2 regions of the Sinomonas halotolerans genome follow, and region 1 is predicted to be linked to the other one. Evidence: riboswitches for the same ligand, from Rfam matches in the RefSeq annotation. Region 1 holds a riboswitch; the other holds the start of a gene.
What was found. Region 1 has a riboswitch for cyclic di-AMP ahead of ABCQ75_RS01995 (M23 family metallopeptidase). Riboswitches for the same ligand answer to the same signal wherever they lie in the genome.

Region 1 (3,365 bases):
GCCGAACCGGCCGTCGGCGGGCAGGAGCCCGGCGGGGATCTGGAGCTGGACGGTTTCTGTGGCGCCCACGGGCGAAGCCTCCTGACGTTCGGGACCCTCGCGGAACGCGCGGGCTCAGCACGCCATCAGTCTGCCGCACGCCGTTGGACGGCGGCGAATCCGCGAGTGAGCATGACATCACGGCTAATCTGAGCAGCTCAAAATAAGCTAGACTGGCTGTGCGTCCGCCGGCCGCGCCGACCCCTCGCACCCAGGAGCATGAAGCCTCGCATGTCCGACCTCATCGACACCACCGAGATGTACCTGCGCACCATCCTCGAGCTCGAGGAGGAGGGGATCGTGCCGCTGCGTGCCCGCATCGCCGAGCGGCTCCGCCACTCGGGCCCCACGGTGTCGCAGACAGTGGGCCGCATGGAGCGTGACGGCCTCGTGGTCGTCTCGGGCGACCGCCATCTCGAGCTCACCGAGACCGGCCGCAGGCGCGCGGTCGAGGTCATGCGCAAGCACCGTCTGGCCGAGCGCCTCCTCTCGGATGTGATCGGCCTCGACTGGGCATATGTCCATGACGAGGCGTGCCGCTGGGAGCACGTCATGAGCGAGCGGGTCGAGCGGCGCCTCTACGAGCTCCTCGGCCGGCCGACCGAATCCCCGTACGGCAATCCGATCCCCGGACTCGAGGCGCTCGGCGGCGCGGCGGCGGAAGGCTTCGGCGAGGGCGTGATGAGCCTCGTGGAGGCGATGGAGGGCTACGCGCCCGGCTCCCGTGTGGTGGTGTGCCGGCTCGCGGAGCCGATCCAGGTGGACCCCGAGCTCCTCGTGCAGCTCGAGGAGGGCGGGATCCGGCCTGGGGCGAAGGTCGCCCTCGAGCGCGTCGGGGACTACATCGCCGTGCGCACTCCTACCGTGGACGGGGCGCTGGAGCTGCCCCTCGAGGTGGCTGCGCACGTCTTCGTATCGCTCGGCTGATCCCACCCGCCCGCACGAGGCGGTCGGGGCCGAACAGATCCGAACATAAGGGGTCGGAATCTCCATTCTCTGGAGGAATAGGGGACGGGCTCCCGGATGTGAGCCTTGTCTCACTAAACATCACGAAAGTGTTACGCCACCTCGTTCTTCCCCTATGATGGTGAGCGCACGCCGAGACATCGACGTGACCTCGCTCCGCCCGCCGAGCTCTGCCAGCGGATCGAGATGCACCACCAAGGCAGAGGCGGGGGAACCACCGTTGGCGGCCCAGGCCGCCTTGGGGTGAAGCCGCAGCATGCTCGGAAGCCCTTGCACCGCCCCCTGTGGGCACCCGCGTGCCGAAGGGCCTCCGGCAGCTGGGCCGAGTCGGACTCTCTGGCTCGAACCCGACAGCTAACTTCGCAGGCGATCGAAACCAGAGAGGGAATCGCTTGACCCAGCAAGCTGTCAGCGGCCGCCGCCGCGCTGAGACTGCATCTGCCTCGGAATCGGGCCTCAGGCCGCGCGACGCCGCACGCCGAGGGCGCCGCGCAGCCGCCCGCCCCGGGGCTGTCCGCCAGTTCGCCGAGATCGCCTCGGCCGCCGGCGTCGGCCAGAAGGCCGGCATGGCACTGGCCGCCACGGGCCTCGTGCTGACAGCCACCATCCCGACCACGGCCGGAGCCGACGCCGTCGATGCCGGGCTCGCAACCGCCGCGGAGACTGCTCCGCAGCCCCAGGTCACCGCCTCCGGCGAAGCCGTTGTCGCCTTCTCCCGGACTTCTGTGGGCACGCAGATCGACCCGGACGGCCGCCTCCAGCACCTCCTGAGCGTCCAGTCCGCCGGCGGCCTCACTCCCGCCCAGGCCAAGAGCAGCCTCGGGGATCCCCTCGACTCGATGGTCGCCAGTTCGGCATTCGGCTACCGCGTGAGCCCGCTGAGCGGCTGGGCGGGCGAGTTCCACCGGGGCCAGGACTTCGTTGCCCAGTGCGGCACGGCCGTCAAGGCCGCAGCAGGCGGCACTGTGACCTTCGCCGGATGGCATCCCTATGGCGGCGGCATGCGCGTCGTGGTGGACCACGGGAACGGGCTCGAGACCACCTACAACCACCTTTCCGCGTTCTCTGTCGCGGTCGGCGACCGAGTCGAGCGCGGCGCGATCGTCGCGCTTGCAGGCACAACAGGTGCATCCACCGGCTGCCACCTCCACTTCGAGGTCATGGTCAACGGAGAGGTCGTCGACCCCAACGGCTGGCTCTGATCCCCACCAGATCGTCCTCGCCAGCCGGGCCTAGCCGATGCGGGCCGTTCTCCCCGCTCCGCCGTCCACGTGCTCCCACCACCATCGGTCCTACCCATGCCCCAGCCCGGCAAAACCTGCCGCGCAGAACTGGGTGCGGAAACGGGTGCTGGGAAACCGGCGTGTCCCTTTCGTGACGACACGATCACGGCCCGTGATCCGAATGTGACATTTGCGTTGTCGTCCGGTAAGGTCGTTTCTGTTCCGGCTCCCACCAAGTCGGAACATCTGGGATGAATGCCTAGCTCTGCCACGTCCCAGAGTCCGTTCGCACACTTCGTCTGGCAGGGGCGGGGGAACCACTTGCGGCCCTTCCGGGGGCCTTGGGGTCAAGCAGCCCGGCGCGAGCCGGGAGGCCGGATACTTCCAATCCGAACCCGACAGCTCACCTCGTAGGCACTGGGAGAGGCTACTTCTGTGTCGTCACGCACCATGACTGCGCGCCACCGCGCCGTTCCGGTCCGCACCAGCCCGTTCGAGGCTGTCACGCAGGCCGTGAACGACAACGCAGGCACCCTCGGCCGTCAGGCTGCCGTCATCGCGGCTGCCTCGGGCCTGATCATCTCTGCCGGGCTTCCCGCTCAGGCCGCTGAGTCCCAGCGCGAGGCATCTGCCCTCTCGGACGTGGCCAGCGCCGCCGCGCCCACGGTTGTCGCCCCGCAGGAGGCGAAGGTCGACTTCGAGCGCCCTGCCGTCGCCTCGGTCGCCGCGCCCGTCGTCGAGACCGTCGAGGAGCCCGAGCCCACGCTTGCGGCGCAGTCGTCGGACGTCGCCGTCATCGACGCCTCGAGCGCTGCCGGCTCGACCCTCGCCGCGATCGCCTACACGGGCATCGGAAGCCCGTACGTCTGGGGCGGCAACAGCCCGGCCGGCTGGGACTGCTCCGGCTTCACCCAGTGGGTCTACGCCCAGGCCGGAATCAGCATCCCGCGCGTCCAGGCCTGGTCCATCATGACGCCGACCGCGACGCCGGCCCCCGGCGACCTCGTGGTCCAGAACGGCGGGGCCCACGTCGGCATCTACGTCGGCAACGGGATGATGGTCAGCGCCCTCAACCCCTCGCAGGGAACCCTCCTCCACGCGGTCAACGCGACCGGCTCCTCGGTGTTCTACACCCTT
Region 2 (3,365 bases), on a different contig from region 1:
CTCCCGCGAAGCGGGATCCGCGGAGAGCGAGGCACTCGTGGCCGCTGGCCAGACGGACGCCGAGCTCCTGATCGGCCGGCTCGCGGGCGATCAGAGGGACGTGCTGATGCTGCGCATCGTGGCCGAGCTGAGCATTGACGAAGTCGCAGCTGTCCTCAAGAAGACACCGGGGGCAGTGAAGCAGCTCCAGCGCAGGGCGCTCAAGGCCCTCCGCGAGCACGTGTCCGAGGAAGAGTGGATCCGATGAGCACAGAACGCTCGCAGGTGAAAGCCGTCATGGCCGAGGCAGGTCTCGAGCACGACGCCGGGCTGCGGCGCGCGCTCGAAGGCCTCACCGCGCTCCGTCCCGCCTCCGCCCCCGAGCCGACGGGCGATCTCGCCCGGCTCTTCGAGGCAGCGGCGGCAGCCGATGCGGCATGCCCTGCCGAGGGTGCCGCGCCTGTCGAGGACCTCACAGCGCTCGTCCCGATCTCCCGTGTGGCCGCGCTGCGCGCAGAGGCCGCTGTCCGGACCGCCTCGAGCTTCGCCGCTGCCGCTGCCAGGCCGCGGACGGTCAAGCGGCACCGCGGTGCGATGATCAGCGCCGCGGTCGTGGCGGGCATGGGCCTCGGCGTCACAACGGTGGCGGCCGGCGGGCCCGGGCTGGACCTGTTCTCACCGGACGGTGCGGGAACGGCGCACGCCGGATCCGCGCGTTCCGGGTCCGCGCAGGCCGGGACTTCAGGCGCCGCGGCCGCTCCGGCCGATTCCGCGCCGGCCGATTCCGTGCCGGCCGATTCCGCGCGGGCCGCCGCAGCGCGGCAGGCGCCGCCCACGGACCAGGAGGGCGCGTCGTCGTCCGCTTCCGCGAAGCGGACGCAGGCTGCAGCGCCCGCTGCTGACGGCGCCGGCGGGACGGCCGCAGGCGGTGCCGGTGCGGACGTGTCCCTGCCCACAGCGGCGCAGGCGCCCGCCGAGGGCGCCGCGGCGCTTGACCAGCCCGAGCCGTCCGGCAGCCAGAGCGGCCTCGCGGACGTGCCGGACGAGGAGCAGGCGGTCTCGAGGAAGGCAGGCGGCGCCGCCCGCGGGACCCTCGTGGCATCGTCGGGTGCCGACCTCCGGGTCGTCGCGGGGACGCTCCGCGCCCGCGTGGGCGACAGGCCCCTCGTGACGGCTGCCGCGGCCCTCTCGCGCCCGGCCGCCCCGCAGCCGGGCGCACGGCAGCCGGCCGCCCCGCAGCCGGCGGCCTCAGATCAGGGCGCCCGCCACCGCGCTGAAGCCACAGTCGATGCGCTGGGCTCGCGCCTGAAGGGCGGAAAGCACCGCGCCTGAGAGCAGCGGTCGGTTGCCCATATCACATCAGCACGAGCGGCTTGCGGCCAGATCGATAACGGATTTGTAACTTCCGATATCGGCCAGCTAGGCTTGTTTCTCGACGCCCGCACCCGGGCTCGCAAGCCGCCGTTCCGCCGAACCCTGCCGACGGCTGTGCTTTCTCGTTCTCCCTGAGGCAGGGGCGGGGGACCCATTGCGTGCCCACCGCGCGCCGGGGTGAAGCACCCGCGGTCATACCGCGCGTGCCGGCTCATACCTCTGCCGAACCCGACAGCTAACTTCGCAGGCGTGAGAGGCTCACTATGGATTCCGCACGCCTGCGCGGCCGCCGCCGCGCTGAACCCGCACGCCCGTTCCGACTCCTCCCCTCCGCGCCCGCCCGCCGCGCCGGCTCCTACGCCCTCGTCGCCGGGTTCCTGGCGCTGGGCGCCGCGCCCGGCCTGGTCGGCGTGGCGATGCCCGGCACGCCCGGCCTCGAGCAGGCCGCCCTCCAGGCCCAGCCGGAGGTCGCCGCGTCCCAGGATGCCGAGCTCGACTTCCCGCGCACGTCCGTCGCGACGGCCAAGAAGCCGAAGGCAGCTGCCGTCAAGGCGCAGGGCTCCGTGTCCTCGAAGGCCGCCTCCGCCGCGGCCCCGACCACGCCCGCCGGCCTCGGCAAGCCGCTCGCGTCCCTCCAGCTCGCCTCGCCGTTCGGCTGGCGGGCCAACCCGCTCGGCACCGGCTCGGACCTGCACACCGGCGCTGACTTCGTGGCCGCCTGCGGCACGCCCGTCATCGCCTCCGCTGCAGGGACGGTCGTTGAGGCCGGGTGGCACGCGTACGGCGGCGGCAATCGGATCGTGGTCAACCACGGCAACGGGCTCAAGACCACGTACAACCACCTCTCCACGATCGGCGTGAGCGTGGGCCAGAAGGTCGGTGCGGCACAGCAGATCGGCGCGGCCGGGACCACCGGTGCGTCCACCGGCTGCCACCTCCACTTCGAGGTGGTCGAGAAGGGCACCACCGTCGACCCGATGGGCTTCCTCTGAGCCGACCGCTGGGGCACGGGCCCCGGCCTGCGCGGCAGCCGCTAGGGTGGGAACTGACCCCCGACTGAGCCAGCCCGCCCACCAGGAGGCCTCATGCTCGACCAGCCCACCCTCGACTCCCTCTGGGACTTCGACGACCCCGCCGCTTCCGAGGCGGCCTTCAGGGCCGCAGCCCTCGATCCCGCGTTCGACTCCGTCGAGCGGGCCGAGCTCACCACCCAGCTGGGCCGCGCGATCGGGCTCCAAGGACGGTTCGAGGAGGCAGACGCCCTCCTGGACGCCATCGACTGCGAGGTGGACCCGACCCTCGGCGTGCGGGTTCTCCTCGAGCGCGGCCGGCTCCTGAACTCCGCCGGTCGGGCCCCCATGGCTGTTCCCCTCTTCGAGCAGGCAGCCGAGCTCGGCGAGCACCTGGGCGAGGAATACCTCGCGGCCGACGCCTTCCACATGCTCGCCATCGCGGACGCGGACCACGCCGAGTCCTGGGCCCGCTCCGGGATCGAGTACGCCTCCGGGGCCCACACCCCCCGCGTGCAGCGCTGGTGCGCCACCCTCCACGGAAACCTCGGCTCGGCCCTGCTCGAGGCGGGCGAGAACCACCGCGCGCTCGTCGAGTACCAGCTCGCCGAGCAGTGGGCGGAGAGGGTGGGCACTCCCTCGCAGGTAGCGTGGGCGCGTGAGGGGATCGCGGCCTGCCGGGCCGCGGGCGAAGACTGAGGCCGACTGGCGCGCGCCAGCGGAGGCCCAGGCCAACCAGAGAGGAAGCCATGTACTTCATCGTCGTGAAGTTCGAGACCCTGCCCGAGTACACCGAGGCGTTCCCGCAGATCGTCCGGGAGTTCACCGAGTCGACCCGCGCCGAGCCGGGCAACCTGTTCTTCGAGTGGTCCCGCTCGCTCGAGAACCCCGCCGAGTACGTCCTGGTCGAGGCGTTCACCGACGAGGGCGCCGGCCCGCACGTCCAGAGCGAGCACTTCGCCGCCGGCCTCGAGGCCATGCGCCCGTGCCTGGCCAGGACCC

Region 2: it holds a riboswitch for cyclic di-AMP, as region 1 does, so the genes downstream of both, ABCQ75_RS05255 (M23 family metallopeptidase) here and ABCQ75_RS01995 (M23 family metallopeptidase) in region 1, are expected to answer to the same signal.

The regions. Positions count from the first base shown of each region.
Region 1 covers NZ_JBDFRB010000001.1:448,323-451,687, reverse strand. The annotation lists gene serC (phosphoserine transaminase) at 1-69, opposite strand, end outside; gene ABCQ75_RS02000 (iron-dependent transcriptional repressor DtxR) at 271-966, shown strand; cyclic di-AMP (ydaO/yuaA leader) riboswitch at 1,185-1,389, shown strand; gene ABCQ75_RS01995 (M23 family metallopeptidase) at 1,398-2,207, shown strand; cyclic di-AMP (ydaO/yuaA leader) riboswitch at 2,506-2,659, shown strand; gene ABCQ75_RS01990 (C40 family peptidase) at 2,679-3,365, shown strand, end outside.
Region 2 covers NZ_JBDFRB010000003.1:239,003-242,367, forward strand. The annotation lists gene ABCQ75_RS05245 (RNA polymerase sigma factor) at 1-247, shown strand, start outside; gene ABCQ75_RS05250 (hypothetical protein) at 244-1,311, shown strand; cyclic di-AMP (ydaO/yuaA leader) riboswitch at 1,447-1,609, shown strand; gene ABCQ75_RS05255 (M23 family metallopeptidase) at 1,617-2,345, shown strand; gene ABCQ75_RS05260 (tetratricopeptide repeat protein) at 2,439-3,062, shown strand; gene ABCQ75_RS05265 (putative quinol monooxygenase) at 3,113-3,365, shown strand, end outside.